DNA from 3 places in the Paenibacillus aurantiacus genome. Region 2 is predicted to be linked to each of the others. Evidence: riboswitches for the same ligand, from Rfam matches in the RefSeq annotation. Region 2 holds a riboswitch; each other region holds the start of a gene.
What was found. Region 2 has a riboswitch for ZMP and ZTP ahead of rpiB (ribose 5-phosphate isomerase B). Riboswitches for the same ligand answer to the same signal wherever they lie in the genome.
Positions count from the first base shown of each region.

Region 1: it holds a riboswitch for ZMP and ZTP, as region 2 does, so the genes downstream of both, ACFFSY_RS30860 (bifunctional 5,10-methylenetetrahydrofolate dehydrogenase/5,10-methenyltetrahydrofolate cyclohydrolase) here and rpiB (ribose 5-phosphate isomerase B) in region 2, are expected to answer to the same signal.
Region 3: it holds a riboswitch for ZMP and ZTP, as region 2 does, so the genes downstream of both, ACFFSY_RS21295 (DJ-1/PfpI family protein) here and rpiB (ribose 5-phosphate isomerase B) in region 2, are expected to answer to the same signal.

Region 1 is NZ_JBHMDO010000047.1:570,384-580,916, forward strand. Features, by position in the region: gene ACFFSY_RS30830 (glycine--tRNA ligase) at 1-667, shown strand, start outside; gene ACFFSY_RS30835 (hypothetical protein) at 864-1,454, shown strand; gene ACFFSY_RS30840 (polysaccharide deacetylase family protein) at 1,500-2,669, shown strand; gene ACFFSY_RS30845 (GNAT family N-acetyltransferase) at 2,994-3,821, opposite strand; gene ACFFSY_RS30850 (histidine phosphatase family protein) at 3,818-4,468, opposite strand; gene ACFFSY_RS30855 (hypothetical protein) at 4,782-4,952, opposite strand; gene ACFFSY_RS30860 (bifunctional 5,10-methylenetetrahydrofolate dehydrogenase/5,10-methenyltetrahydrofolate cyclohydrolase) at 5,020-5,871, opposite strand; ZMP/ZTP riboswitch at 5,934-6,014, opposite strand; gene ACFFSY_RS30865 (hypothetical protein) at 6,134-6,433, shown strand; gene ACFFSY_RS30870 (stalk domain-containing protein) at 6,541-8,010, shown strand; gene ACFFSY_RS30875 (ABC transporter permease) at 8,138-8,938, opposite strand; gene ACFFSY_RS30880 (ABC transporter ATP-binding protein) at 8,922-9,893, opposite strand; gene ACFFSY_RS30885 (ArsR/SmtB family transcription factor) at 9,907-10,533, opposite strand, start outside.
Region 2 is NZ_JBHMDO010000022.1:419,792-430,324, reverse strand. Features, by position in the region: gene atpF (F0F1 ATP synthase subunit B) at 1-113, opposite strand, end outside; gene atpE (F0F1 ATP synthase subunit C) at 210-422, opposite strand; gene atpB (F0F1 ATP synthase subunit A) at 531-1,301, opposite strand; gene ACFFSY_RS13470 (ATP synthase subunit I) at 1,323-1,691, opposite strand; gene ACFFSY_RS13465 (hypothetical protein) at 1,684-1,905, opposite strand; gene wecB (non-hydrolyzing UDP-N-acetylglucosamine 2-epimerase) at 2,095-3,243, opposite strand; gene upp (uracil phosphoribosyltransferase) at 3,268-3,897, opposite strand; gene ACFFSY_RS13450 (UCP032817 domain-containing protein) at 4,186-5,385, opposite strand; gene glyA (serine hydroxymethyltransferase) at 5,602-6,849, opposite strand; gene ACFFSY_RS13440 (TIGR01440 family protein) at 6,890-7,522, opposite strand; gene rpiB (ribose 5-phosphate isomerase B) at 7,536-7,994, opposite strand; ZMP/ZTP riboswitch at 8,118-8,200, opposite strand; gene ACFFSY_RS13430 (low molecular weight protein arginine phosphatase) at 8,239-8,832, opposite strand; gene ACFFSY_RS13425 (manganese efflux pump MntP) at 8,915-9,475, opposite strand; gene ACFFSY_RS13420 (L-threonylcarbamoyladenylate synthase) at 9,551-10,533, opposite strand, start outside.
Region 3 is NZ_JBHMDO010000033.1:545,381-555,913, forward strand. Features, by position in the region: gene ACFFSY_RS21260 (amidohydrolase family protein) at 1-632, opposite strand, end outside; gene ACFFSY_RS21265 (PucR family transcriptional regulator) at 863-2,533, shown strand; gene ACFFSY_RS21270 (winged helix-turn-helix transcriptional regulator) at 2,782-3,159, shown strand; gene ACFFSY_RS21275 (LURP-one-related family protein) at 3,291-3,773, opposite strand; gene ACFFSY_RS21280 (ADP-ribosylglycohydrolase family protein) at 3,801-4,748, opposite strand; gene ACFFSY_RS21285 (hypothetical protein) at 4,760-5,200, opposite strand; gene ACFFSY_RS21290 (DUF5680 domain-containing protein) at 5,261-5,722, opposite strand; gene ACFFSY_RS21295 (DJ-1/PfpI family protein) at 5,772-6,383, opposite strand; ZMP/ZTP riboswitch at 6,438-6,516, opposite strand; gene ACFFSY_RS21300 (DMT family transporter) at 6,542-7,423, opposite strand; gene ACFFSY_RS21305 (LysR family transcriptional regulator) at 7,547-8,416, shown strand; gene ACFFSY_RS21310 (alpha/beta hydrolase family protein) at 8,430-9,932, opposite strand; gene ACFFSY_RS21315 (hypothetical protein) at 10,154-10,432, opposite strand.

The sequences.
Region 1 (10,533 bases), on a different contig from region 2:
CTGGCGCAACTTCTGCCGCGACTGGCTGCTGTCGCTCGGCATGCACGAAGCGAGCATCCGGCTGCGCGATCACTCCGATGACGAGCTGTCCCACTACAGCAACGCCACGACGGACATTGAATACCGCTTCCCATTCGGTTGGGGCGAACTGTGGGGCATCGCCGACCGGACCGATTACGACCTGAAGCAGCATATGGCCCACTCCGGCGAGGACTTCCATTACATCGACCAGGAATCGAACGAGCGCTACGTGCCATACTGCATCGAGCCTTCGCTGGGCGCGGACCGCGTCACGCTGGCGTTCCTTATCGATGCCTATGAGGAGCAGCAGCTCGAGGGCGACGATAGCCGCGTCGTGCTTCGCTTCCATCCGGCGCTTGCGCCGATCAAGGCGGCGGTGTTCCCGCTCTCCAAGAAGCTGGCCGAAGGCGCGCAGCGTATCTTCGCCGATCTGGCCGCCGACTTCATGGTCGACTACGATGACGCGGGTTCCATCGGCAAGCGGTACCGCCGGCACGACGAGATCGGCACGCCGTTCTGCATTACGTACGACTTCGAATCCGAGACGGACGGCTGCGTCACCGTACGCGACCGCGACACGATGGAGCAGACGCGGATGCCGATCAAGGAGCTGAAGGAATATTTGGCCGATCGCGTGAAATTCTAAGGCTAGCCGACCATCGGCGAACAGCCGACTTTGAAGCCAAACAATGCCAGACTACTGATGCAACCGGTGCATGCCGGTTGCTTTTTTTTCGTTTATCGAAACAACCATGCAACTTTAGACTGTAACGTCTCGTCTAAAATGGTGCTAATTTACAAATCGGGATTGGCAAATACTATATGATGAGGGGACACGCAAGTTGAGAAAGTCCATCGCACTCTTCTTCCTCGCGCTCTATGCGGCGGCCGGCATTGCGATCCCTTCCCCTTCGGTCTCGTACGCTTGCAGCTGCGCGGACGTACAGCCTGATGAGGCGCTGGCCGGTGCCAAGCTGGTATTCGCGGGAGAAGTGCTGCGCGTGAAAGAACAACAACGCCCGGCCGGCATCCTCGGTCCAATCGAATACCGGGAAGCGAACCAATTCAAGGTGACGGCATTATGGAAGGGCGTGGATCAGTCCGAACAGATCGTCTTCGACAATGGATCCGAATCCTCCTGCGGCATCGACTTCAAGGTTGGCACGCGCTACCTCGTCTACGCCTACCAAGAGCGCAACGGCGACGCTTACACAGGTCTGTGCAGCGCCAAAGAGCTGGCGGCAGCCGGCGATGACCTTAGGATGCTTGGTCCAGGCAGCGAGCCGCAGCGTATCGTCGATCTGGACGGCGATATGCGCTGGTTGTTCATCCAGGATTACGGCGTTGTCCTTCTCCTTGGCGTTCTCGGTCTCGTCGTCCTCTTGATCGCCGCGAGCCTTACCTGGCGAAGAAGACGCAAGAAACAAGCATAGTCGGCCTACATTTATGTCCAAAATCCATTCGACCTCAGGTGCTGTATGAAATCTAAAATTTGTCTGATGCTCGCCATTTTGCTGCTGCTGCTCTTCCCTTACGGCCGCAAAGCGATGGCCATCCAAACGTATTTTAATGGTTGGCAGGCCGAAATGCGCCACCAGCCGATCGCACGGTCCGGAAGCATATTTCTTCCGCTTGACGATGCCGCGGCCCGCTTCGGACTCGAGCCGAAGACGACCGCTGGCGGCGTGGCGCTTCATGTCAAGAAGTCGGAGGCATCGCAGCTGAACGTGAAGCAGGCAGAGCTTGTGAAGCGTAAAGGCGTGCTGTATTTCCCCGCCCGCAAGCTAAGCGGTTTCGCGAACTTCACCGTAGAATGGAATCCGCGCACGCAACGGCTGAGCATCGCGAGCGACGGCGTTCGCTACCGGACGGAGACGGATGGACTTCCGATCTTGATGTACCATCATTTCCAGACGAATCTGGAGGCCTCTACCATCGTACATCCGAAAGTACTGGAGAAGCAGCTCGCCGCGCTGGCGGGAGGCGGGTATGTGACATTGTCCGCCGAGGAGGCGCAGCAATATTTGAAAGGGGAGCGTCTCTTCCCGAAGAAGCCCGTCTACCTCACCTTCGACGACGGCTACGAAAGCAATTACACGCTGGCCTACCCGCTGCTGCGGCAGTACAAGGCCAAGGCGACTATTTTCGTCATCGCCTCCATGATGCGGCGCGATGCGGCGGACATCACCTCCGAAGGCGCCCCCAAGCTGACTTGGGCGCAGATCGCCGAGATGTCGGCAAGCGGACTGGTCGATATTCAGAGCCATACCTACGACCTGCACCGCAAGGGCAAGGTTCGCGGCTCGAAGATCGAACGCGGTCTTGTTACGGCGCCGGCTTACGTCGGGAAGCGACCGGAGACGAGCGCGGCCTACGAGAAGAAGGTGCTGGACGATTTCAAGCAATCGAAGAATCTGATCGAACGCTATACGCATCGCCCGGTCTTCGTGCTCTGTTATCCGTTCGGCGATTACAGCGCTTCGAGCGAAGCGATCGCTCGAGAAGCCGGCTTTACGATGACGCTGCTCGTCAAACCAGGCATCAACTACCCCGGCAGCCAGCCGAGCACCTTGCGCCTCAAGCGGATTAACGTTACGAACGCCGACGTGGGCGAAGCGTTCCTGAAGAAGCTCTCGCCGGCAGGGTAACCTCATTAATACAGCGATTGTTAACTTCAAAAGCGGCGAGCTAGGAAGAGCACCTTCCTTGGCTCGCCGCTTTTGTATAGGATGCCGAATTTGATCGTTGGCCGCCCCGACGAATTTTGAGCCAGTACGTAACGAATAGTGCTTGCGCCAACAGTCGGCGTAACGCTCGTGACGCGACACCTGACGGTGTCCTACAGGCAGAATGGACACCAAATGGTGTCTATTGTGCCGGTGCGCGACATCTTCCATGAAAGATCAAACCCGGCCAGAGCCATGGTATATTGAATGGTTGCAATGGCACTGTTCAAAAGCGGCGGCTGTACCCTAGCAAGTACTCGCTCCCCTGCTATCCGTCGGGGTCCCCTCTCCGTTACCGGCGTAATGCAGATGAACGAGCTCCACTTCATGCGTGAATCCGAGCTTCTCCGCCAGCGCAATGGAAGCTGCATTGCCCGCCTCGACATGATAGCGAGGGACCAGCCCCCGCTCAATCAAGCTTGCCGCGGCCGCGCCCACGACCTGGGCTGCGAGTCCTCTTCCTCTATGCGAAGCTAAGGTGTGAACTGCGCCAATCTCCCATACCTTCCCGTAGTTGGGGAATGCGAGGCACGTGCTCACCGGACTTCCCTGCTCGTACAGCGTGTATGAGCGAGCGCCTCCGACGAACATCACTTCCAGTTCTTCTCGCGCATATCCGTTGGCCATCCATAGCGGCAGCAGCGCAGCATTCAGCCGACGTTCCTCTGCAACGTCTCGGGACGGCAGCTTAACCAGATCTCCCTTGCCGATCGAGTAGGTATGGAAAGCACGCTTCCGCTCCAGCGTCAGGCGGTTCCGAAGAAGCGCTTCATACTCCGCCCGCTGGACTTTAAAGACGAGCGGCTGATTCAAAGACAACTCCCCGACAAGTTGATCCAGCAGATCCGCATCCGTCCCTGCAAGAAAGACGATATGCGAAGCATCCGGGTATGTCTTCGCATCGTAAGGACAGTCCGACGTTGGCAAACGCAGCAGCATGCTCCACTGTTCGTCATGCTCCAACAGCCGACAGTTCATGGCGGCGCCGTAAGCTTCGAGCATTTTGAGCAGCGTGATGTTCTCCAGTACGCGGCGACTTAACAACGCCTTGATGCGCTCGGACGTGTCCATCATCGGCGGTCGCGCTCGGACGTGACGGATGGCGGCTGTGATTCGCCCGCTTCCTTCCACAATCTCTCCACTTCGGCCAGCCGATCGCCCTCGAACCGCGCGCGGTAAATGTCAGGCTTGCTTGTCCCCGCCCAGAACGCATAGCCGTATCGCGCATCGAAATAATGGAGCAGAATGGTCATGATGTTGCCATGCGTGCCGAGTGCGATTCGTCTGCCCGCATGCTCTGCCAGCAGCTGCTTCACGACCGGCACCGCCCGCTCGCGCGCTTGCCGCGTCGTCTCTCCTTCGGGGAGCGCCGCGTCCAAATCCTCGAAGGAACGCGCAATGGCGCGCCTGAGCTCCTCGTCCGGAATGTCCTCGCGCAGGCTGCCGATCGCCCGTTCCTTCAACGCGTCGTACAGCGCAATTTCCTGCCCGAGCCGCTCCGCCAGCGGCGCGACCGTGTCCCGCGCCCGATGCTGGGGACTCGATACGATGAGGTCGATGCCTTCGCCAGCCAGCAGCTCCGCTACCCGCAGCGCATCCCGCGCTCCCTGTTCCGTCAGTCCCGCTCCTGATCCAGCTCGCTCCAGCTCGCGGGAGAATTGCGTTTGACCATGGCGTACGAAATAGATATAGGTTGTCAGCGTCGTTGTCGAATCAGACATAGAACCTCCTGTACGGCGTCCAGCTTGCCCGGACCCGTTCGAAATTGAAATGTTGGTATAGTCAGTCGGAATACGCGCCTCCGCCTACGCTCGCGCCATTCCAGGCAAAATGAATTGTTTGACGCCCAGCGGCGCATCACCGATGTGGAAATCGGCGATCCCATGATCGGTGCAGCTTGGCAAGCCCTCTCTATCGTTTATCATTCGGTGTAAGGGAATATTTTCCTTCCCAATGTCGCGGCTGCATAGCACCATGCAATCAAAAAAACCGCCCATGAGCGTGCGCTCACGGGCGGTTCTTCCTTGCGGTAAGCTATTCTTTCCGGGTGACCGCGCGTATGTTGGCGTCGGGGTGATGCAGCAGGATTTGCCGACGGGCGTCCTCCGTGCCGATCGCTTCGATCTCCCGATAGTAGACGACGTTATAGTGCCGGTCCGCGAATTCAACGGTATACACTTCTTGTTCGAACTGACCAATCTCCAATCCAGCTCAGCTCCTTTACCACGAATAGACGACTTCAGCACAGTATATTCGCGGATACCCCGAATTACTACGGTTGAAACACCCTTCTTTCCGCGGCATCCACCGTATGCTTGAGCAGCGTCGCAATCGTAACAGGCCCTACGCCAGCCGGGACAGGCGTGACCGCGCTCGCTTTCGCCAGACACGCCTCGTAGTCGACGTCGCCGATATTGCCTTTGTTGTAGCCGGCATCCAGCACGACGGCCCCTTCTTTGATCCAATCGCCCTGGATGAAAGCCGGCTTGCCGACGGCAGCCACGACGATATCGCCCTGGCGGACGAGCTCAGCCAATCCTTCGGTCTTGGAATGGCAGACGGTCACCGTCGCGTTGCGGTTCAGCAGCATGAGCGACACCGGCTTCCCGAGAATCGGGCTGCGTCCGACGACGACGGCGTGCTTGCCTTCGATCGGCAGATCGTAATGGTCAAGAATGGCCATGATCGCCGCAGGCGTACAGGATGGATAGTCCGCTTGGCCGAACGCATTCTGCGCGAAGCCGAGCATCGTCACCCCGTCCACGTCCTTGCCGATGGCGATCGCTTCGAACGCTGCCCGTTCGTCGATATGATGAGGCACCGGATGCTGGAGCAGGATGCCGTGCACGTCTTCATCGCCGTTCAATTGTTCGATGACCGCGATCAGTTCCTCCGTCGTCGTGCCGGCTCCCAGATGAATACGTCGCGATTCGATGCCGAGCCGTTCGCACGCGTTCCCTTTCATGCGCACGTAAGTCGCCGAGGATGGATCGTCCCCGACGAGGATCGTCGCCAGACACGGTACGATCCCCTTCGCCTTCAACGCTTCCACCCGCGAGGTAAGTTCCTCTTTTATCCGGTCCGCCACCATCGTGCCATTCAGTATTAACGCGTTGTCCGCCATCTCGTTCATCCCCTATAATCGTGTGATAACAATAAAAAAAGGCAAGGGAATGCTGCTTCCCTTACCTTCGCCCAGGCGTACGGCTGTTACCGCTTATGCGCTCCCCCATGGTTCCCCATGTTCCGCCAGTTACGCATAACGTTCGATTACAATTATTATAGGATGAAGCGCGCAGCCTGATCAAGTCTGGTTTGGCGATCATGGACCATTTCGGAATTCGCGGCACGGCATGGTAAAGTATGATGAGAGAGGTGGGCCCGACATGGCGCTAGGCATCACAAGAGAAGAGCTGGATGCATGGAAGGCGGCCGTCCTGCGCGGCGAGATCGCGTTCTTGACGCATTACTGGACGGACGACCGTTTCCCTGGTATGCGAACGGTCACCAAGGCAGGCTGCGCGGATCTGGAGCGGTTATCCGACTGGTGCAGGCAGAACGGGCTAAATCCCGCCTATATCCATCGTCGCGACCGATATCCGCATTTCGATCTGATCGGTGAGAAGCAGAAAGAGATTCTCATTCAGGAAGGGCTGACGGCTCACATCGCGCGGTTTCGTCTTTGATCGCCGCACGGCAAATCTAGCAATTGGAACCTTTCCGCTGCTTGAAGCGTCTTAGGGTTGGTTAGGTTACATCGATTAATAGAGCATGGATGAGGAGGAATCTAATCGTGAGGAAAGCATTCGCCGCCTTGATCGCCGCCACGACGCTATCGCTGCAGCTTGCATTCCCGGCGTCCGCGGCCACGATTCAGGGGAGCATTGTAGACTTCTCGCCGACATCGCTGATCAAGAAGGACGGCTCATACTGGGCGTGGAGCGGCAAGCTAGCCGTGCCGACCCAAATTCACGGTCTCACGGACGTGAAGGCCGCTTACCCCGAACAGTTGGTTGTGAAACAGGACGACACCGTCTGGCATTGGCAGCGGGACAACGTCACAGGCCAAGTATCGATCGAACAGATTCCGGGCGCCGTCGGCCTGAACGCGGTACTGCGTTATTGGGGCGACGAGGCGCTGCTCGTCGATACCAGCGGCACGGTCTTCGCCGTTCCCGTGAGCCGGAACGAGCTCGTGCCGTCGAAGACGAGGAAGCTCGAAGGCATCGCGAATGTGGCGAGAATCGCCGCATACGAGGAAGTGACTCCCGATAGCCGCAGGCAAAGCGCGCTCTTGTTCCTGAAGAAGGACGGCTCGGTCGTCAGGAGCACGCCGGAGCTTGCACGCTTCTCGCCGGTTCCGGGCTGGAGCGAAATGCTGGACATCGAGCGGAACGCCGGACTTAAGCGAGACGGAACCGTATGGAAGCTGCCGGAAGAGGTGGCCGAACTAGGGCGCGTCGACGCGAAGGCTAAGCAAGTTCAGGGGCTGTCGAATATCGCGAAGATCAACGGTAACGCCGCCATCGACCAGGACGGACGGCTGTGGTTCTGGGGCAAGGCGGTAATCGGCTATTCCGACGCCGCCGCCTATTACGAGCAGCCGCCGATAATGTTTAGTACCGTCCCGCACGCAAGGGAAGCCTATGTGGTCGATCACAGTCTCGTCGCGTTAACCGATGATGGAAAACTGTACGAATTTTCGCTGGAAGGTTTCAAACTCGCGCCGAACGCCAAGTTCAACCTGCTCGCGACGGGCGTGGAAGAGGTGGAAGCAAGCCGGCATCTCATCTTCCGCTTGAAGGACGGTTCGCTCTGGGGCTGGGGATTCAACAAGAACGCGGAGCTTGGCTATGGCGATTACGAGTTCAGCCACGAGCTGCCCGTTCCCGTGCAGAAGCCGATCGCCGTCATCCTGAACGGAGAATCGGTCGCGCTGACCAACGGCGTCGTCACCCGCGCCAGCCAGGCCTTCGTCCCGCTGCGCTCTGTCTTCGAGAAGCTCGGCGCCAAGCTTGCGTGGAATGACGCGGCCAAACTTGTCACGCTGACAGGTTCCGACTCGGACAAGCCGCTGCAGATTACGATCAACTACCGAACAGGCGTCACGCAGCTGAACGGCGAGACGGTCACGCTCCAGACGCCGCCCTTCAGCGTCAGCGGAACGTCGTACCTGCCGCTTCGCTTCATCAGCGAGCAGCTCGGCGCGCAAGTCGATTGGAACCAGGCCGCGGAGAAGATCGACATCCGCTTCAAGTATTAATCGCCAGCAGCAGCTCCAAGCTTAAGCAAGCCCTGAACGCGCGAAGCGTTCAGGGCTTGCTTTTTGGCGTCTGCCAATTGATCCGCAGATCTTCATCCTTGGCCTGTCGGCTCCGCTCGATTCCGCGTTAGCGATTCACCCGCCAGCTGACAAGTCTGCTGACAATGAACAACGACAGCACGCTGAACGCAAGCATGACGAGGCAATCGAGCATGACGCCTGTCGTCCAGCCATGCAGCAGCACCTGCCGCATGGCGTCCGCAGCATACGTCGTCGGCAGCGCGTACGAGATCCACTGCACGACCGTCGGCAGTTGATCGGCCGTCACCATGACCGGCGACAGGAACGTAATCAGCATCATGAGCGCCTGGCATAGAATGTTCGTCAGCTGATGACTCGGCGACCAGAAGCCGAGGATGATGCCGACGCCGACGATGCTCGTCAGGCACAGCAGCGCCACGAGCGGCAGCGCGGGCGTCACGTGCAGCCTGACATCGAACATCCACTGGCCGAGGAACAGCAAGATGACGAACGAAGGCACCGTGCTCATCAAGCCGCGAATCATGTTGGCCAGCACAAAGTTGATTTTCGAAATCGGCAGCGAGGCATAGAATGTGAAATGGTCCTGATGCTTCTGGAACGAGATTTCCTGCCCGAGCCCGTTAAGTCCCATGACGATAATGCCAAACAGCAGATTCCCCGCCAGCACCTGCACGACGCTCTCGTAGGAGGGATCCGCAATGAAGAAACGCATGAAGATGATCGTCGTCATCGGGATCAGCGTCGCCATCACGATAATCCACACCCAGCTGTTGCGGATCGTCGCGAACTGAATGCGCACGAGAATCGACAGCTCCGTCCACCATCTGCCAAGTCCGGTAGGTACCGTAATCGCGGTCTGCGGCGCAGAATTAACCGACCCTCTCATGCAGCGTCTCTCCTTTCTCCGCTTCCCGGTCAATGTGGAAGTAGACGTCCTCCAGACTTGGCGGAAGAACGGAATATTCTTCGATCGCAAGGTCCGTCCGCGCGATTATCATCTCTAGCAGCGCCGCCGCCCGATGCTTCTCGACGAGCAGCCGGATGCGGTTCTCGCCGCCCTCCTGCACGATGCCCCACGCGGATAGCTCCCGCTCCGCCGCTTCCCGCTGGCCCATCGCGGTGCCGATCTCGAACCGAAGCCGCTGATCGACCCGCTGCTTCAGCTTCGCGACCGCGTCCATCGCCAGCAGCTTCCCGTGGTTGATGACCGCTACCTGGTCGACGACCTGCTCCGCCTCCAGCACGTTGTGCGTCACGAGCAGAATCGTCGCCCCCTGCCGATTATGCTCCTCGATCAGATTCCACACGAGCCGGCGCTTCTTCGGGTCGAGCTCGTTGGTCGGTTCGTCCAGAATGAGCACCGGCGAATGCCCGATGAGCGCCGTCCCGATGCCGACCATCCGCTTCTGCCCGCCGGAGATCCGGTTCAGCTTCTTGCCCGCCAGCTCGCTCATCTCGAACAGCTCCAGCAGCGCCTCGGCCTCGCGCTTCGCTGCGCGGGCGTCCATTCCCCGTAGCCTCGCGGTGAAGACGAGCGCCTCCCTGACAAGTAAATCCGAGAGCACATGAGGGTCCTGCGAGAAATAGGCGACCTCCGAAGCGACGCGTCGCGATTGGGCGTGAACTTCCCCGCCTTCGTACAGCACCCGGCCCGACGTCGGCTTGAGCTGGCCGACGAGCTGCTTGATGAGCGTCGACTTGCCCGCCCCGTTCGGACCAAGCACCCCGAGAATTTCCCCCCGCTTGATGCCGAGCGAAATGTTGTCGTTGGCCAGCTTATGGTTCTTGCCCTTCTTATAGAGCTGGCTAATTCCCTGCGCCTCGAACACGTAATGGCTCACTTCGTTCCCCTCCTTATTTCAGTAACGTCCGCTTGGCCTGATCCATCAGGTTGGACAGCTTCTCGGCGTCGAGCTCGTAATAGATGCGACCGTCCGCCTTCGTGATCCGGATCAGACCGAGGTCGATCAGCAGATTCGTATGATAGTTGATGGCAGCGGGCGTCAACGCCATCAGCTGCGCCAGCTCGCCGGCGTAATGATTGCGCGTCTTGAGCAGCTCCAGCAGGTCGAGCCTGCGTTTGTCCGCGATGACCTTCAGGAACTTCTCGGTCATATCCTTATCCTCTTGCCGTCGCTCCAACGCATCGTTGAAGTAGCCGAGCGACATCCAGCTGCATGCGTCGTCACGCCAATCGACGGCGTTGAAGAACATGCACACCTGCGAAATATAGCTGACGTGCACCCGGGTCCGTTTGGTCACGAGCTTCGGATCGATGCGGGCAATGCGGGTGAACGACCGCTCGGGATCGGCCGCGAACAGCGACTCGTATTTCCGAATTCCCACCTCGCCGAACGCCGCCAGCCGTTCGCGCTCCGGCAGGAAAGCATGGGTCCAGAACGATTCCAATAACAGGACGGTCCGGTGCTGAAACTCCTCCGGATAGCGGGCGCAATCGAGCAGCTCGGCGTGCAGCTCCGC
Region 2 (10,533 bases):
CGGCGTTTCTCCATGATGCTGAACAATGGACCAAACGCAAACTTATTCAACAGCGCGTACAGGATTACGAACGCCACAATCGCGTAGACTGTCGATGTCCAATGCAAATCCATAGCTGCAACTCCTTTCCGTTCGCAGAATTCCTCTTAATCAAAACGATGGCGTGGAGGGCTAAGGCCTTCCCCGCCATCGTTCCGTCATTGTTTCTATTAGCTAAAGAAAGCCAGGAAGCCGATAACGACGCCGATGATAGGTACGACTTCGACGATACCTACGCCGATGAACATCGTTGTTTGAAGCTTGCCTGCGTTCTCTGGTTGACGAGCGATGCCTTCTACTGTTTTGCTTACGATCAGACCGTTACCGATACCTGCGCCAAGCGCTGCCAAACCGACTGCAATTGCTGCTGCCAATACTTCCATTTTTGAAATCCTCCTCAAGGGTAGTTAAGTATTTGATAGGTATACCATAATCTCCGCGTCCGGGTGCGGCCGATCGTCCGAACCGTTACGAAGCTTATTGCTGCTGCATTAATGATGCTCGTGCTCTTCGTCGTGCGAGACGATTGCGTGGGAAATGTACACCATCGTCAAGATCGTGAACAAAAACGCCTGAATCGCGCCGACGAACAAACTGAAGCCCTGCCAAGCGATAAGGAAAGGCGTACCGACGACGCCGAGCATCAGAATCGTGGCGATGAGAACCTCGCCCGCGAAAATGTTGGCGTATAGACGAAGCGCAAGCGTAAGCGGTTTCGCGATCTCCTCGATGAGCTTCAGCGGGAAGAAGAACCAGAATGGCTGGAAGTACGACTTCAGATAACCTTTGGTGTTCATCTTAAGCCCCAGCAGGTTTACGAGAACGAATACGATGAGCGCAAGGCCAGCCGTAACGGAAAGGTCCGCCGTAGGCGATTTCCACCACGCGATCTCCGCATGGCCGCCGTGCTCGTCAAGCACTTCTTGCGTGATACCGAACGTCTCATTGACATGATGCGTCTCCGTCACAATACCGAACGGAAGGCCGAGCAAGTTGGAGATGAAAATAAACATGATCAGCGTCATACCGAGCGACATGAATGGCTTAACCTTGTTCATCGGCATCGTGCTCGCGATCGTGTTGTGAACGAATTCAGCCACCCACTCCAGGAAGTTCTGGATCTTGGACGGATTATCGACCGACAACCGCCGAACCGCTACCATTGCGAGTACCAGCGTGATGAGCGCGGATACCGTTATGGCGATGATCGACGACAAGTCAATCGCCACTCCCCCGATGGTAATGACCGGGAATAAATGCATACCGTGTTTCACCCCTTTCCGCTAAGATTGTCTCTTGCTTTGCATGTAAGCGAATATCAAACTTGCAAAGGGCATGAAGAAGCATGCGAACAGTGTCGTTGGCAAATGAAAATGCTCCGGGTAGCGTTGTGCGATCAGCGCCGCAAGCAGCACGGTTGCAAGTCTTCCGGCCAAGCCAAGCCCCACTCTCCGCGGACCTTGCTCGATCGTCACCTTGCCTAGCCAATCGACTCTTCTACGTAATAAGAGCGCATTCATCAAACTTGCCGACACACCCAACATAATGCCAGCCGCAACGGCGCGCCACTCCGGCGCAAAAGCCCATACCAGCAGCGATAACGAAATCACGTAAACCGCGATTCGCGCTGCCTTCTGTAAAACTTCATTCATCTGAACCCTCCAGCGCCTTCCTTACCAGCCAAACGGCAGCCAGAATGCCGGCGGCGAGACCGGTGAAAATACCGGCGATCATCCAACCCGTCGTTCCGAAGATCCACTTGGTGATCCAGAAGCCGAGCAAAGTACAGATTGCGACTTCAAAGCCTAGTGCGCCGACCAAGGCGAGTGCTCGCCACGGGTTATCCCCACTGCTCTTTGGTTTCATGGTTTGTCCCCTGTCAATCCTCATACATTTTATCGAAGCTTGAGAAGGTTTGTCAATTCAGATAAAATAAAACTTTCCGTGAACTGAGCCCTTCAAACCCTTGATTTCACTGGGTTTTCGCCTCTCCAAAACCGTACAGCATCACTGTATGCTGTGAACTTCAAGCACTTGACCGCTTTAACGCGCCAACTATGAACGTTTTGTGAACGAATCCGGTTTTTCGGCTCTGCGGCCGAAGTGATGGAGAATCGCCTGCACGATGCGCGCGGAGGCTTGTCCGTCGCCGTACGGATTGGCCGATTGGCTCATTCGTTCGTACAGCGAGGCATCGGTCAATAGCGCGCGGGCGCGTTCATAGACGACTTCTTCGTTCGTGCCCACGAGCTCCAGCGTCCCGGCCTCGATCCCTTCCGGACGCTCGGTCGTATCGCGCAGCACGAGCGTCGGCACGCCAAACGACGGCGCTTCTTCCTGCATGCCGCCCGAATCGGTCATGATCATGTACGTATGCGGATAGAAGTTATGGAACTCGAAGACGTCCAGCGGCTCGATCAGGCGAACACGCGGGTGATCGCCGAGCACTTCGTTCGCCGGCTCGCGCACCGCGGGGTTCGGATGCACCGCGTAGACGATCGCCACATCCTCGAACTCGTCGGCGATGCGCTTGACCGCGCGGAAGATATTCCGGTGAGGTTCGCCGAGCGACTCGCGACGGTGCGCCGTCATCAGAATCATCCGTTTGCCCTTTGCCCAATCAAGGACCGGATGCGAGAAGGATGGGTCGACGGTGTATTGGAAGACGTCTGCCGCGGTGTTGCCCGTGACGTACAATCTCGACTCCGGCTTGTTCTCCTTGCGCAGGTTGTCCGCGGACCACTGCGTCGGCGGGAAATGTACGTCCGATAACACGCCGGCCAGCTGGCGGTTCATCTCCTCTGGATACGGGGACAGCTTGTTCCACGTCCGGAGGCCTGCTTCCACGTGGCCGACCTGGATCTGCTGCAGGAACGCGGCGTAGCTCGCCAGGAACGTCGTCTGCGTATCGCCGTGCACGAGCACGATATCCGGCTTCGCTTCGCGCAGCACCGGGTCGAGCCCCTCCAGCACGCGCACCGTCGTCTCGGTTAGCGTCTGGCGGTCCTTCATCACGTTCAGATCGTAATTCGGCACGATCTCGAAAAAGTCGAGCACTTGGTCGAGCATCTGGCGATGCTGAGCCGTCACGCACACGATCGACTGAATCTCGTCCTCGTACTTCTGAAGCTCAAGCACCAGCGGCGCCATCTTGACCGCCTCGGGACGCGTGCCGAAGATCGTCATTACTTTCAGTTTAGCCAATCTCTGTCACTCCCATAAAACGGATTATTTGGTCCCGTACATACGGTCGCCGGCATCGCCCAATCCAGGCACGATGTACCCGTGGTCATTCAGACATTCGTCCAACGATGCGATATAAATATCCACGTCCGGATGCGCATCCTGCACGGCCTTAACGCCTTCCGGCGACGCGATCAGGCACATCAGCTTCAAATTCAGGCAGCCCCGCTTCTTGAGCGTCTCGATCGCCGCGTTCGCCGAACCGCCGGTCGCGAGCATCGGATCGACCACGATGAGCAGACGCTCCGCCGAATCGGATGGCAGGTTGACATAGTACTCCACCGGCTTCAACGTCTCCGGATCGCGGAACAGCCCGATATGGCCCACTTTCGCCCCAGGGATGAGCTGCAGCATGCCATCGACCATGCCAAGACCCGCGCGCAGAATCGGCACCAGGCCGAGCATACGCCCGGAGATAACCTTCCCTTGCGCAGTCGTAACCGGCGTCTCGACCGGAATCGTCTCAAGCGGCAGGTCACGGGTAATTTCATAAGCCATCATCGTCGCGACTTCGTCCACAAGCTCGCGGAAGTCTTTGGTGTTGGTATTCTTGTCTCGAATGTAGGTCAGCTTATGCTGAATGAGCGGGTGATCGCAAATGGTTAATTTGCTCAAAATATCGTCCTCCTGATGGTGCTTCCGCGCCGGGTAATTTCCCCCAGTAACGCGTTTTCATTTTCAATCTTGTATATTATAGCACCACAAGCGCAGGAATTGCACAAGTTCGCCATTTTTTCCGAAAATGCCTCTGGTGTCAGGGCTGCTCCTGTCAAATACGCTCGAAACAGCGGCTGCGCTTCATGTAATTAAAGGAAAAAGTCCGCTCCCGGTCGAGAGCGAACTTTAGTTGATCGCGTATTAAATCCCATTCGGAACGTTCAGGTAGGTAAACGGTCGCTCGCTCTAACTGCTTCCGCCACAGGACGAGCCGCAGGAGGAGCCACCCCCGCAGGACGAACCGCCGCCACTGCTGCCACCGTCGCTACCGCCCCCGTCGCTGCCCCACGAACCTCCACCGCTGCTGTCGCCTCCGGAATAACCACCGCCCGAGTCGTCGCCGCTTCCGCCTCCATCGCCGAAGCCGCCGCTCTCGCGCGTGTCTCCGTCTCCGAATCCGTTCCCGTCGCGGTCGTCTCCGCTGCCGGCGCATGCATAACCGCCGCCGTAAGAGCCGTTCTGCTCCTCGCGCTCACGGGCTTCGTCCATCTGCCGCTGGAACTGGTCGTCCGGCGCAAGCGACGAGGCGAAGAACATGCCGGATAGGATGCCGGTCGTCATCATCGTCGTGTCGCTCCAGCCGTCGTGGCGTCGGTCGTGATGACCATCGCGATGCCGCTCGTGAATCCCATGGCTTGCACCGTGGCGCGCTTCATGCGAAAGCGTGCGCCCTCTGTGCATCAAATAGCCGATCACGTCTCGCAAATCGCCGTAGGTGTCGCCCGCGCGCCGGTTGAACCGCCGCGCGGCCAGCTCCTCCTCCGGCAGTTCGATGAACTCATCCATGCGGGAGGCGGGCATCGGCGTCCGGTAGAAGGTGCCCCACAGCCGCTCGCTAGCGGCGTAAGGGATGAAGAGCTCGCCATAAGCCCAATCGAACCAGGCCCGCTCGCCTGTCTCAGGCTGGCCTCCGGGGCCGTGCGGGGCGTGGTGGATGAGCGATCCGCAGAAACTGGCGCAGAACTGATCGTATTCTCTTGTGAACATGAGCAGCTCGTGCCAGACGTCATCCACCTTCTCGCTGTACATCGGGACCGAGCGAAGCACGCCGCACAGGAGGAAATACCGCTTCAGCTCGAACCAGCGCCACTGCCATTCCAGCTCGTTCATACCCGGCTCGCGCTTCTGCACCCGGTCCCTCACGCGCGCCTCCAGTCCTATCGGCACAGCCGCCTCCAGCCGAAGCGCCGCCTGATAGGCGGGATGTCCCTGCGGAACCCCAAGGTTCGTCGGCGGCGGACCGACGCGCGGCGCCGATGGCTTCGCTCTCGTACCGTACGAGGAGCGCGCACGACCCGCCGGCGGACGCGGGCCCCCTTTCTGCGAGCGAAAGACGAACGAAATTACGAGCGCGATTACTAGGATCACAATAAAGAATGTTGGCATGAATTGCGTTCACCTGCCTCTTGTCGTCATAGGGCCATTGTAACATGCGGCTATCTGGGAGCACATCCACTTTATGTAAAGTTAAAGCGAGGCGAAACGGCTAGCACCGTACATAGCGGCGATGAGCGATTCGTTCCGGATAAGCTGATGATTCAACAAAGAAAACCCCGACACGTTCGCCAAGGAACGCATCGGGGCTGTAAACAAACGATTCGATTAGTACGTCATGCCTGGGTAGAGCGGGTATTGCGCCGTCAGATCGGACACCATGCCGCGCGCCTTCTCGAGCGTCGCTTCGTCGTCCGGGTTCTTCAGCACGAGCGCGATCACTTGCGCGATCGTCTTCATCGCGCTGACGTCCATGCCGCGCGACGTGGCCGCAGGCGTACCGATGCGGATGCCGCTCGTAACGAACGGGCTCGTCGGATCGAACGGAATCGCGTTCTTGTTTACCGTGATTTGGACAGAGTCGAGCACGTGCTCGGCTTTCTTGCCCGTAATGTTCAGGTTGCGCAGGTCGATCAGCATCAGATGGTTGTCCGTGCCGCCGGACACCAGGTTCAGCCCTTGCGCGACGAGCTCCTCGGACAGCGCCTTCGCGTTGTCGACGACGTTCTGCGCGTACTGCTTGAACGACGGTTGCAGCGCTTCGCCGAACGCCACGGCTTTCGCCGCGATGACGTGCATGAGCGGTCCGCCTTGGGAGCCCGGGAACACGGCTTTGTCGATCGCCGCCGCCCATGGCTGACGGCACAGGATCATGCCGCCGCGCGGTCCGCGAAGCGTCTTATGCGTCGTGGTCGTCACGAAATGCGCATGCGGAACCGGGCTCGGGTGCAGACCCGCCGCGACCAGACCCGCGATGTGCGCCATGTCGACCATGAACAGCGCGCCTACGTCATTAGCAATTTGGCCGAGCTTCTCGAAATCGATGATGCGCGGGTACGCGGAAGCGCCAGCCACGATCAGGCGAGGACGGTGTTTGAACGCTGCTTTGCGCACTTCTTCATAATCGATCGTGAAGCTGTTCTCGTCGACGCCGTATGCCACGAAGTTATAAAGCAAGCCGGAAGCGTTGACCGGGGAACCATGCGTCAAGTGGCCGCCATGCGCCAGGTTCATGCCCAATACCGTGTCGCCAGGCTTGAGGGCTGCCAGATACACCGCCATGTTCGCTTGCGCGCCGGAGTGCGGCTGTACGTTCGCGTGCTCCGCGCCGAATATCTCTTTCGCGCGTTCGCGGGCGATGTCCTCGACGATATCCACGTGCTCACAGCCGCCGTAGTAGCGTTTGCTCGGATAGCCTTCCGCGTATTTGTTCGTCAATACCGTGCCCGCCGCTTCCAGCACCGCCTCGGAGACGATGTTCTCGGATGCGATCAGCTCGATGTTGTCGCGCTGGCGCTGGAGCTCCAGGCCGAGTGCTTTCAATACTTCAGGGTCTTGCTTGCGCAGATTTTCCATTGGACGTGTCCTCCTCTATATCGTGAAGCTAGTCAAAATGTCAGTCGCACATGCCATTATCCGATTGCGTCTTGCCAACTGCCTCGTCGCTCGCGGCAGGGGCCAGTCCGGCCGCCTCCCGCGTATACACCGCCCGCTCGCCGCCGATCAGCTTCGGCCGCGTGTAGGCCATCGTCAAGTGAGCTTCGCCGATCCGCTTCACCGAGCCGCGCGCCGGAACGGCCACGCGCCGCAGATGCATGCCGATGAACGTATCGCCGATGTCGATGCCCGCATGCGCCTGCACCGTCTCCGCCAGCACCGCGTCGTCCAGCGTACGGTACGCGTACGCCGCCATCGATCCGCCTGCCTTCGGCACGGGAATCGCGGAGACGAGCTCAAGCCCGTACCGTTCTGCCGCCCCGCGTTCGAGTACGAGCGCCCGGTTCAGATGCTCGCAGCATTGATAGACCGGGTAGAAGCCGTACTTCTTCCGCGCCGCCTCGACGCCGCGGAAGATCGCTTCGGCCGTCGCAAGCGTCCCGGAAGTCCCGATCCGCTGCCCGATCACTTCGCTCGTGCTCGTGCCGACGACGAGCAGCTGCCCGGGGCGCAGACCGCCCGCTTCCGCCAGCTCCAGCACCGCCTGCCGCACGTCCCGCTCGATCGCCGCCAGCCGTTCTTGTCCGTTCATGGCTGGTTCCTCCTTACGGATGGATGACGTTCGCGGCTTCGAGCTGTTTCACTTTGTTCAGCCGTCCGACGTGACGCTCGCCGCCGGAGAACGGCGTCTCGATCCAAATGCGCACAATCTCTTGCGCAAGGCCCGGGCCCACGACGCGTTCGCCAAGCGCCAGCACGTTCGTGTCGTTGTGCTCGCGGGTTGCTTTCGCCGAGAACATGTCGTGCACGAGCGCACAGCGAATGTCCGGCACCTTGTTCGCCGCGATCGACATGCCGATGCCCGTGCCGCAAATCAAGATGCCGCGGTCGGCTTTGCCTTGCGCCACGCGTTCCGCGACCGGTACCGCATAGTCCGGATAGTCGACGGATTGATTGCAATCGCAGCCCAAATCTTCGATCTCGTGGCCAAGCGATTGCAGGAACGGCACGATTTCGTCTTTCAAGCGGTAGCCGGCGTGATCGGCACCAATAGCGATTTTCATAGGAACGTTACCTCCCGCATGATCCGCATAATGGCGGAAATAGTCGAATTACACTGGTCCCATTATACCCCATTAACGCCCAAAAGACGAAAAAAGAGCATGGCGCGCTAAAAAACGCGCGATGCTCTTTGCCCAGGCGACCGGCCGTATATTCCGATGCTCCACCGTGGTTTGATCCACTTTCGTCGCCAGTCACATCGGAAACCGTTATTTGTTTTCATCATACTTGATCGCGGGCTTAAAATCAATCCGCTTTCGGCGACTCGCCGTACAATTTGGCGATCAGCTTGTCCATCGACTGCGCGATCTCGTCCGCGCAAATCCGGTACATCTCGAGCGAGCCGCCGAACGGGTCGGCGATATCGAAGCCCGGGATGCGGCGCTCCAGCTCGAGCAGCCGGCTGCGCTCTTCCGGCGACAGCTGCCCGCCGAGCGCCTGCTTCATGTGCCACTCGGTATACAGCGCCTCAAGCTCCGCGATATCCGCCACGACCGAATCGTCGGTCTGCGTGTATTCCTTCAGCGTGAACGTCTTATCCACCACATTCGGGAAACGCTGCAGCAGATGCCGCTTATGCCCGGTCGTCATCGTGAGCACCAAGTCGGCCCACTCCACGGAGTCCCCGCCGATCGCCGTGGAACTGCCGTCATCGGGAATGTTGCGGCTGCGCAGCACCGCGCGCGCATGTTCGGATACCGGCAGGCCGTCGACCGTCGATACTCCCGCGGAACGCACCTCGATCGGCAGCGAGCGAAGGCGCGCCTGCTCGCGCAGCATCGCCTCCGCCATTGGGGAGCGGCATGTGTTGCCCGTACATACAAACAAAATCCGTTTCAACATAAGTCCCCCTCCTTCGTTATGCGGAAGCGGCGCCGCCCAAGCGGCTCTTCCTTCACGATACGTTCGTTCGTGCCATTGCCTACAGTATAAACAAGATGCCGAAGGTAAACAAAATAATTCCGCCCAGCGCCTCGCCGTACTCGCCCAGCCCCTTGCTCACTTTGCGTCCCAGCAGCAGCCCCAGAATCGACATCAGCCCGCCGACCAAGCCGAACAGCAGCACCGTCAGCACGACGTCGGCGGCGAACATGCCAAGCGAAATGCCGACCGAGAACGAGTCGATGCTGACGCTCAGCGCGAACACCGTCAGGCCAAATGTCGAACGATGGTTGAACGACGGGACGTCATCCCCGCGAAGCGAGCTGTAAATCATATGACCGCCCAATAATAGCAGCAATCCGCCGGCCGCGACCGTGGCCACGTCACCAAGCAGCGTGCTGACGTATTGCCCCGTGAAGATGCCCAGGAGCGGCATCACGATATGAAAAAGCCCAATGACGACGCTTAACTTTACAATATCAAGCAGTCGGATTCCTTTCAACCCGATTCCGATTCCGAGTGAAAATGCGTCCATCCCGAGCGCCACCGCCATGATGATAAGCGTCAACAGTTGGCCGGTCTGCAGGCTCGCCTCTATCATTGTCATACCCCCTGTCCAAGTCTCCTCAGATCATATGCGGACAAGGGGCGAAACATGATCATTTCGGCTAGGGCGCTACGCGTGGACGACCCGGTGGCCTGCTGCCTTGACGAGCCGGTTCATGAGCGCGTGGCCGATCCCCGTCTCCGGGACGGCTTCGGCCCAGATGCGCTGCGTGCCCCGATCGTCGAATTCCCGGAGGGCGGCATATAGCGCCTGCGCCGCATTATCCAGCCGCGACAGGCTGCCAAGCGAAATGACATCGTCGGCTTCGTAGCCGCCGGCGTGCTCGTCGAATGTCAGGATGCCGGTGCGATCGCCGCGCGACCGTGCGGTATGTGCTGCGCGCTGGATATAGGCGCGGCGTGCATCCGCCTCGCCCTGCACCAGCTCCATCGCGCCGCGAGGGGCGTAGTGCGCGTATTTCATGCCGGGCGATCGCGGCGCCAACGCGGCGTCGGCGGATAGGCCCAGAGGCTGCGCCGGGCCAACCGCCTGATCGGAGCGCGCTGCCTGAGCATAAGCTGGTTCGGCGGCGCTGCTTGTACGGCGCGGCTCTCCCGGACGAGCGGCAAGGTCATGCGCCTGCTCGATCGCAGCCATGGAGCCGCGGCGCGGCGCGGAATCGGGCCCTGGCGAAGCGATATCGCTTACGGCCGTCGACAAGTTCTCGCCGCCACCTATGGCCGGGCTCCCGCTTGCCGCTTCCGCACTCATGCCAACGCTTGCGTTCACCGATACCTCCATCCCGGCGCCCGGCGCGGCGACCGCATCGTACTCCACGCGCGGAGCGACCTCGCGAAGCTCCTCCGCCGTGACGCCGCCCGGGCGAAGAATGCGCACCGTCTCTCCGTCGATCTCGACGACGGTCGACTCCAGGCCGACGCCTGCCGCGCCGCCGTCCACGATGCCGGCGATGCGGCCGGCCAAATCGCCCGCTACGTGCGCGGCGAGCGTCGGGCTCGGCCGTCCGGAGCGGTTCGCGCTCGGCGCCGCGACCGGGCAGCCCGCCGCCGCGATCAGCGCCAGCGCCACCGGGTGAGACGGCATCCGCACCG
Region 3 (10,533 bases), on a different contig from region 2:
ATGAGACCGCGTTCTTCGCTGAAGCGAGCCGCCTTCTCCAAGAAGCCCCGCGAGCAACCGTACAAATTGAGCGGCCCCATCGCGATCTCGATTCGTCCGGAAGCCGCGCCGCTCCACCGGTCGAGCAGCGAATCGGTACGGGCGAAGATGGCCGCTTCGTCCTCCCTTAACCGCGGTTCGTAGCTGAGATCGACGCCGCCTCTAGCCAGATAGCCGCGGATGCCGGTCTCCTCCATCGCCCGCAGCACGCCATCGGTGTTCGCTTCGGCGGTGTGGACATAATGATGATCCATGACCGTCGTCGCGCCGGATTTCAAATTCTCGATGCAGCCGATCAGCGCGGCCAGATGGAAGTCCCCGGGCTCCATCGCGAGCGATCCGGGCCAGATCACCTGGCGCAGCCAATCCGACAGCTTATAGTCGTCCGATACGCCGCGCAGGAATGTCTGAAACAAATGCGTATGTCCGTTGATCAGCCCCGGAATGACTGCCATACCGCTCGCGTCAATCGTCCGTTCGGTTTCGGAACGCCACCGTTCCACGCGTTCTCCCGTCATGCCCCCTACATCGACGATACGATCCCGCTCGATATACACGTACCCGGGATCATACACCGTTCGTTCCTCGTTCATAGTCAATACAGCCCCGTTTTGAATCAAAATCCGGCTCATTGCGATCGCCTCACAAATGTAAGATAAGATAACACGTATTTGATGTTTCTCATCATAAAGGATTGAATAACGTCCTGTCATTGGCTATAGTAGACTAATATCGGTAGCGATTTCAGTCAAAATAACCAAACTCGGCAATCAAATCAAACCTTAACCTAACATACAACGTCACGCCAAGGAGGACGACTCGCATGTTACTGGCCGATTTGTTGGAAACCCCTATGCTGAAGAACACCCGCATCGTCGCGGGAGGCGGCGCTCTACAGCGCCTCGTCTTGTCCGTTAACATGATGGACTCCCCGGATATTTTCGACTATCTCAAGCCGCACGAGCTGCTGCTTACGACCGCCTACGCCATTAAGGACGAGCCGGATATTTTGGTGAAGCTGGTGCGGGAGATGTCCTCGCTCGGGTGCGCCGGTCTCGCCATTAAGACGAAGCGGTATTTGGACGAAATCCCGGCCGCCGTGAAGGCGGAAGCCGACCGGCTCGACTTCCCGCTGCTGGAGCTGTCGCTCGACTGCTCGCTCGCCGAGGCGCTTCATCAGATGCTAAGCCGGATCTTGGAGCATCGAACAGAGGAAATGCGCTGCGCGCTGGAGCGCCATCGCAAGTTCTCGGATATCATTCTGGAGGGCAAAGGGCTGCAGGATATGATTGACGCGCTGGCGGGACTGCTCGGAACGCCGGTGCTGCTCGTCTCTTCGAATGCGGAAGCCATCGCGCGTTCGGGGCATTTCGATCAGGAGATGTATAAGCTCGCGGCAGACGGTCTTCAAGATCGGCTCCCCGCGGCATCGCCTGCCGCGAAGCCGGTCGCGATTGACCTTTCGTATCCGGCATCGCGGTGGATTTGTTACCCGATCGTCACCGATCAGCCGCAAGGCTATCTGCTTACGCTGGCAGGGCGGGAAGACGAATCGGACGCGCTCGCCTCGCTCACGGCAGAGCAGGCGGTGAACGTCATCCGCTTCGAGCTCATGAAGCGCCAGGCGGTCAAGGAACGCTCGCGCCGATATAAATCTGATTTCTTCTCCGACGTCGTGGATGGCCAGATCACCTCCGAACAAGAGCTGCTGCACCGGGGCAGCAAATACGGAGTTAGACGGGATACCGTCTATTTGTGCGTCAGTATTGCGCAGGACCTGATGCGAACGGACGATACGGCGCGAGGCGGCAAGCTGGCCAATGTCGATAAGGATCGGTTATATGGATGGGTGAAGAGCGGAGCGAAAGCCCAGGGGTTGTCGTTCATCTTGTTCGACAAGCATGACGGTCTGGTCATGCTCATCCCGTTGCGGAAGGACGCGCTGCAGGACCCGCTGGAAGAAGAATATGCATTAAGCGAGCGGTTGAAACGAATCACGGAAGAGGTGTTCGCGTGCAGCGGCGCATCCATCTCATTCGGCGTTGGCAACGCGGCTGACACGGTGCTTAAATTACCGCGGGCATACCAAGAATCCGTCGAAGCGCTTCACGCCGGCCGACGCGGCCAAGCACGTCGATTCGTCCAGTTCTACCGCGTGAAAGAACTGAACGATCTGCTCCGCATGCTGCCGCAGGCCGACATGGCGGAATTCGTCGGCGATACATTTCGCCGCCTGAACCAGTTGGAGGTTAAGGAACGAGCCGAACTCCTCCGCACGCTCCGGGCTTATTACGATAACCACTGCCATATCGCGGATACGGCGAAGCAGCTGTTCGTTCATCGCAATACCGTCATTTACAGACTCGACAAATGCGAGCAGCTAACAGGAAGGTCCCTCCTTTCGGTGGCCGACAGCTTGCGCTTTCGGGTCGCCTTCCAAATGGAGGACGTCATAGGCGCGGCACCGCCGAGAACATCGCAAGATCATGTATAGCATGATGCGCACCCCTGCTTAATCAGCAGCCCCTCCGGCATTCGACGCCTAGAGAATGACCTGTAGCAAGGAGTGGATATTACCTGCCAATATCGTAATAATAACTATGGAGATGATTCATTCCTTTGACTGCCAGCCGCGGGCCGCTTGACGAATTCGGCTTCGGGTGCAAAAATAGCAAAAGTACATGGAGCGGTATTCGCGGCGCAATCCGGCAAGGAACGCCGCAGGCATTAGGAGGTGCGGTCATGATCAAATACAACATTCCGGTCGAAGCCTCGCTGGAAGTCATCGGCGGCAAATGGAAAGTCGTCATTCTCTGTTATCTGACCAAAGGGACCCGGCGCACGGGCGAGTTGAAGCGGCTCATGCCCGGCATTACCCAGAAGATGCTGACCCAACAGCTTCGCGAGCTGGAAGATGACGGCGTCGTCACCCGCGAAATCTACAATCAGGTTCCACCCAAGGTCGAGTATTCCTTGACTCCATATGGATGGTCGCTCAAGCCGATCCTGGACGCGCTGTGCGCCTGGGGCGAGCACCATATTGAGAAGAATTACCCCGATAAGTCGGCAGTGCTGCTCGATACCGAGGAGCTAGAGAAGCAGTTAAGCATGCAAGCTTAGACCCTCTCATACGCGGCGGCTGTGCTCGCCAAATATATAAAGCCTGGAGGACGACGCAAGCGAACTTGCGCGGGCACCCAGGCTTTATTGTCGTGCAATGGCAGAGACTCAAATTGACCAGGACTTGCGGGTCAACTACGCTGCCGTTTCTGAATTTCATTCATCCCGAGGATGACGGCCACCCACTCGTAGGCGTCCACGGAAGTTGGTGCGCAGCTCAGCCGGTAGGCGGATGAAGAGAACCAGCCGCTTACTTTCTCGAACGTCGCAGCCAGCTGTCCCTGCTCATCTCGAATTTCATATTCGCTCGAGAATGCCTCGGCGCGAATTTCGTAAACACCTCTGCCATACGCCTCGTATTCGAACTTCTTCGAGAAGAACGCTATGCGGTCCCGCAAACGCCCGCACGCCGTTCCATCCGCGCCCGTAATGGTCCATTTGCCCGAGAAGAACGGGAACTCTCCGCTGTAGAGTGCGCCGCCCGCCCCGTCGAACACTTCCAGCGACGATCCGAACGAGCTCAGCAAATCGACCTCGCCGATCTTCTCTTGATCCCCGCTCAGAATATCGGTCGTCCCGGAGTTGAAAAAATTGTCCCGAAAGTACAATTCCATATCGCCCGCACCTCCTGCTTCATTCCGCTACGCGCGATTGGGGTTAGTCTCGCACGCCGATCCGAATCGTTCGCACAGCGCTTCGATGTCGCCTAGCCGCGCGAGCCCATTCACCCAATGCTCCGGGATCGCCGAAGCGCCATACAGAATACCGGCCAAGCCGCCCGCAACCGCGCCCGTCGTATCCGTGTCTTCGCCGAGATTGATCGCGGCGAGCACCGCCTCCTCGTAGGAAGACGAGCGGAGCAGACACCAAAGGCTGGCTTCCAACGTATGCACGACATACCCGCCGGAATGGATTTCATCCCGAGGGATGTCCGTAATGCCGCCAATCAGAATGCGATCGAATCGCCGAAGCTCGGTCTCGCTGCCGAATGCCGCCCTGATGGTATCTGACGCGCTTGCGATACTGCTTGGCAGCGATAATCCGTCCAGTAGGCCCATTGCGATCTCTACGTAAATCGCGCACGCGATCACGGATACCGCATGTCCGTGCGTGATGGACGATACTTGCCGGATGACCGTCATCCGCTCCTCGAGCGGCGCGCTTCTCAGCCAATAGGCAAGCGGAAGGATTCGCATGAGCGAGCCGTTGCCGTTGCTGTTCTCGCTGCGACCGCCCGCCAGATCGGGCCGTATGATGTCGTCGTTCAGCCTTTCGATGGCACGAGCGGTCGCGATGCCGACGTCGAACACGCGGCCGTGCGGCGTCCAGCGTGATTTGTACAACCAGCCGGTGAATTTGTCCGCGATGTCGTATAGATCGACTTCGCCACAATCGGCCACGCTCTCCATGAGTGCGAACGTCAGCGAGCTGTCGTCCGACCACGTCCCCGGCGGCTGATTATGCGACTGGTAGCCGATCATGTCCGTAATCGGCGAAGCATCCATCTCGTGGCGGGACCGGAACTCGGCCGGCACGCCGAGCGCGTCGCCCACGCACAGCCCGAGAATTCCATCTCGAATCTTACTCATCCTATCGCTCCTTATTTCACGACCGTAATGCCTTGCTCCCGTCCGAACGCCTCCAGCGCCGAACGTACCCGTTCCAGCTCCGACTCGTCGCCCTTATACCGGTACACGCGCTCCACCGGATTGCCGATGTTCAAGTGGATCTCTGCCGACTTGCCGTTTAACCGGACCTGCTTCACGTCCGAGGGCCGGATCAACGCGCCATCCATTCGCAATTCCATCCGATCGACCCGCACATCGGCAAGCTTCCGCTGTTCCTTCACCGCTAACGCCAGCAATGCTCCCAACCCTGCGATCAAAAGGAGCTGCAAGCCAACCATCCACCACGTCCAACCATCGAGTGCAATGCTCATGGAGGTCGTCACGGGTATAAGCGCAACGAGGGACGTCATGAACAGAAAATATCGATTATAGGTTTTGCCTGCCTTAAAAGTAACTTGCGACTCGCTTGTCAATTGAGCTGCCCCCTCTTATGCGTCGCGCACCCGCGAGTACACTTGCCCCCGCCGGAGTTCCTATTCGAACCGAATGCGTCCGCCGTGGAACGCCAGCGAGAAAATAACCCGCCCTTCGTACCGGATCGACTCCTCGCCGCGAAACCATTGCTCATCGCCATCCCAGCTGCATGAATATACGAATCGATCCGAGCTTACGGTAGCAGGCCCGCGGTATGGCGCCTCGACCGGCACCTGCTTCAAGCAATCGAGCAGAAAGCCGGGAAAACCTTCGATCGGCTCATGGGTGAAGCCGTAATAATTCATCCCCCAGACAGGCCGCCCTTGATGCCATACTTTCTCCTCGCCGATGAAGTCAAGCTCGCCTGTATAGCAATCCTTGTAACGATATGCCTCGCGCTCATAGGCGATTTCTTTCGTTCCGTCTTCCGTTGTCCGCACCGCAATGCCTGTACCGGATGCATAGGCATTGCGTTTGGCTTCCGTCAAGAATTGCCGGAATTCGGTTGTTTCGCTGGCCATATTCTCGCACCTCCCATTATTCTACTTTCGACCTTTGGAAAGCGTAATCCTACAATTGCGTCCGCAGCGCGTGACTGCCCGCCTCTCCCTCATCTTTGTACGGATAGTACGGGTAGTCCATCATACGGCCAGCCTCCTTCGCAGCCGCTGCCCCATACAGCGACTCTACGACGAACAGCCCCAGATCGATGGAAGCCGACACGCCGCCTCCCGTGAAGACTTGGCCATCCCGCACATATCGCTCGTACGCCACTTCCCCGCAGTAAGGGGCAAGCAGATCGTACGCCGACTTATTCGTCGTCGCCCGCTTGCCGCTCAGCCAGCCCGCCGCGCCCATGAGCAGCCCTCCCGTGCAGACGGACACCTTCCAGGGGACGCCGCTTGCCGTGCGCAGCCAAGCAAGGAACGCTTCGTCATGCCGCAGCTGCCTGGTCGCCATGCCGCCCGGCACGAATACGAGGTCGTAATCAGACAAGTTCTCCGATACGGAGTTCGCCCTCATCGCAAGCCCCCGGTCGTCCACGATCGACTCGGTCATCGCACAGAACCGCCAGGATACGCCGCCCGTGCCGGGAATCCGGTTGAGCTGCGTCATCGCATCGAAAAACCCCGAGAAATCAAGCGTCGTCATCCCGTCGAACAATACAATTGCCATTTTCATTACGTATCCCTCGCCTTCTTAGACAATAAAAAAAGCATTTGACCGCAAGATCAAATACTTCGCCCAGGCGTACGGCTTCAAGCGGCATGCTTCCTCATGGTTCTCCATGTTTACGCCAGTCGCATGCGCCTTTGATTTTCTTCAGTTTACACCCATAATCAGGAAACGGCAACCGATTTTTCCACGGTCGGCCGGGCTCCTTCCCAGTTCACGAGAAAGATGCCAACTCCGGTGCATAAGCCGCCGATGGCCGCGTTCCAGGCGAGCGGTTCGCCGAGCAGCAGCCAGCTTCCCAGCACGCCGAAGATCGGCACGAGGAAGAGGAATGCGCTCGTCTTCGCCGGATCGCCTGCTTGCAGCAGCCTGAACCATAGGATGAGTTGAATGATCGAACAGAAGATTACGAGACAGGTCATGATCACGAACGAGCGACCGGATACCGTGAACGTCGGTTTTTCGGCGACTAGACTCATGATGAGCAGCCCAATACCCCCGAGCAGCATCTGGTACGCCACCAGCACATAGACGTTAAAGCGTCCGCCCCACCGTTTGATAAGCAGCGTCGAGCAGGCGAACATCAGCGCGCCGCCAAGACCTGCGACCGTCCCCGGACCGAAGCCGAGCTGAACGCCGAACGCGATCGCCACGCCTCCGAAGCCGATCAGGACGCCCACCCATTGGCGCGGCCGATATCGCGCGCCGAGCAGCAGCGTTCCCAGGATGATCACGAAGAGCGGATTGGTGAACGTCAAGATCGAGGATTCTGCCGAGCTGATCCAATGCATGCTGTAATAGGCGCAGCCCATGACGGCCCCTGTCTGCACGAGCCCAATTGTTGCTACCCTCAGCCATTCGCCACCTTTGGGCACAGGAGCTCTCCCGGCCATACCAATGGCGAGCAAACCGCCTGCCAGCGTATAACGAATGCCCATTAACAGGAATGGCGGCGCATAGGCAAGACCGAGCTTCCCAATCGGGAACGCGATGCCCATCAAGAACGTTGTGATCAATATAAGCAGCGTATACTTCATCCGCGTCATGTGCATAACCTCCGAATTGTTTGTCGTGGTCTTATTGTATCGGAGGCTTGCATTTCTGTATAATGAAGGATAACGATATCCGCCATCATTTCTGGTGATACCAGATTCAAGGAGGGAACGCCCGTGGAGAGCGGCGATTTGCGCATCTTCCAAGCGGTAGCTCGCGAAGGCTCCGTCACGAAAGCCGCCCGGACGCTCGGTTATGTCCAATCCAATATAACCGCGCGCATCCGGCAGTTGGAGACCGAGCTCGGCACGACACTATTTACCCGGCACAACCGGGGCATGGACCTATCCGGCAGCGGCCGGCTGCTGCTTCAATATGCCGACAAGGTTATCGGCCTTCTCGATGAAGCGGCGCTTGCGCTGTCCGCTTCCGACGCGCCAGGCGGCGCGCTGCGGATCGGTTCGACGCAGACGGCCGCCGCGGTAAGACTGCCCGGCTTGCTAACGGACTACTATAGCCGTTATCCGAACGTATCCTTATCGATCGCGACCGGGCACACGCAATTCCTCATCGATCAGGTGCTCCGGTACGAACTGGACGGGGCGTTCATCGGCAGCGCCACGGACCATCCGGATTTACAGGCCATGCCGACTTTCGAAGAAGAGCTCGTCGTCGTAACCTCCCCTGCCATTCCTGATTTGGAAGCCGCGCTCGCCAGACCGATTCTCGTCTTCACGGCTGGCTGCTCCTACCGCGACATCCTGCAGGCATGGGTCAAATCCAAGGGGCTCGCTCATTCGGTCATGATGGAATTCGGCACGTTGGACGCCATTCTGGGCGGTGTAACGGCTGGACTTGGCATCTCGCTCTTGCCGCTTGCCGTGATCCGCAGGCAGATCGACGAGGGCATGCTTCGCGCCTATCCGCTGCCTGAATTTTATGGCCGGATGACGACCCATTTCATTACGCGCAAAGATTCGTTCGTTAGCAGCGCCCTCCGCGAATTCATTACCCTGATTCCCGAAAGTCTCCCGGCGGCGCGGTAGAGATCCGATAATCTTATTTTGTGGATTCGGACAGGAACTTCTTCTTCACATCTTGCAATTCCGGATACGTCCGGAATAGATCCGAGCCGGATTGCTTGCCCTTCAATTGGCGGTCGAAGAAATCTGCCACCACGTCATCGATCAACTGGGCTGAACGGGCGGCCTTCAAGCTGCCCGTCATGCCAGTCTTCGGCAGAAGAGGCGACAGACGCGGCGCATCCGTGAAGTTGTAGTGCTCCGCGCCCTCAATGATCAGCATTTCGCCTTTCCGCTCCATCAGTTGATGAATGTGCGCCAGCTCAGCTTTTGCCAGCTTGAGCATCGCCTCGTATTGTTCCGGCGTCCCGCCGAACCCGTCTAATTTTCCGCCCGACTCATCATTGAACCGCAATACCTTCTCGTACATGGCATAGGTCGAAGATGTGCTTAACCACATAAACGGCTTATCCACCGCTTCGCGCCCTTCGAAATCCACCAAAGTGCCGTCCATGTCGATTGCCGCTTTGATGCGGTCGTCGCCGCTCGCCAGATATGAAGTCGCCCCGCCGAACGAATGTCCGAATACGCCCACTCGCTTCGTATCGATGACGCCCGCGAAATTGCGGTTCTCCCCCTTGCCCGCGTTCAACCGCTCCATGTAATCGATCGTGAATAAGATGTCGCTTGCCCACTGCCGTCCGATCTGGTTGCGATACTCGGCCGACGCGTCGAATTGCTCGCTATCGATCCGGTACTCCGCCACGCGGCCGTCCGGGAACAACGTCGCCATATTGCCATACGTGTGATCGATCGCCGCCACGATGTATCCGCGGCTGGCCAGCGCCTCTGCCTGCTCGACGTGAAGCAGCCTTGTCGTGCCGTAGCCGTGATTCAGAATCAGCAGCGGATAATTTGGTTCTTCGCGGGATACCGCAGCCGCTTCCGAAGAGCGACTTGCGACATATCGGAGGTAATCCAGCGTCACCTCTGACAGGTTCAATCGATCCGCGAACGCTTGAAGCTGCTGTCGTCCGCCCGGAATGAGCGGTATAGGTTTGCCGCCTGCTGCTTTCTCCGCCGGATACCACACTTGAATCACGAGCTCTCGCTTCGTCCCTTTTTTACTTGCCAACAGATCCTCCCGACTCTCGTCTACCGCATGGATGATCCGGGTGCCCACCGCGTACGGGCCAGGCAGCTCAGGCAGCTTGAAGACAGGAATAAGCTGCGCAGCGGCGCCGGAGAGCAGCAATAACAGAAGTGAACAGCTGGCGACAAGCTTCACGAGCACGCGCCTTCCTTTCGTCCCCTGCTTGCGGCTTGCCCCCCAAGCGGCCAGCAGCAGACCGACTGCCAAATAGCCGGCAAACAACTGGAACCGATACCCTTCCAACGCCAAATGAACGAGCAAAGTCCCCGATCCAAGCCCAACTGCAGTCAAAGCGAGGTTCCGCATGACTTTCGAATGTCCGCCAATGATCAGCAGCACGGCCAGCGCCAGATTGGACGCCAGCAGCGCGATCTCCCACAATCGCATCTTATCTCCTCCATTGCCTGATCTCGATTATCCCTTACATGGTAACCAAGATTAGGAAACGGATGAACCGTCCGGGGGACCAACTCCTCCCCGTCTGGAGACGTACGTCCGTTTGACCGACTACATGCGCGCAAGCCAAAAAGAGAGACCCCCGCATATGGCGGAACGTCTCTCTTCGATTGTTCATGTTCAGTTTGGGAGAAGACAGAGCCGAACGAAGGTTAGTCGGCCGCTTCTTCCTCATCGGCAGCCTCGTCAGCCGCCTCCTCCGAATCTTCCGATTCTTCCGATGCCGCAACTTCCTCCTCAGCCGACGCTTCTGAATCCGCTTCCAAGCTTTCGTCCGCAGCTTCCTCTTCCGCCGCTTCTTCGGCTTCCGATTCGTCCGATGCCTCTTCGGCCGCTTCTTCTACCGCGACTTCCTCTTCGGCAGCTGCACTTTCCTCTTCCGCTGCTTCAACTTCGGATGCGACGACTTCTTCTTGTTCGAACTCGCTCATGGATAATCCCTCCCGTTATCGCCTAGCTCCCTAAGCGTAGCTTCAGTATAACAGCTTCTATTTGCATTTTTTGTTGTTTCTTGGCGAGGACAAGATTACAA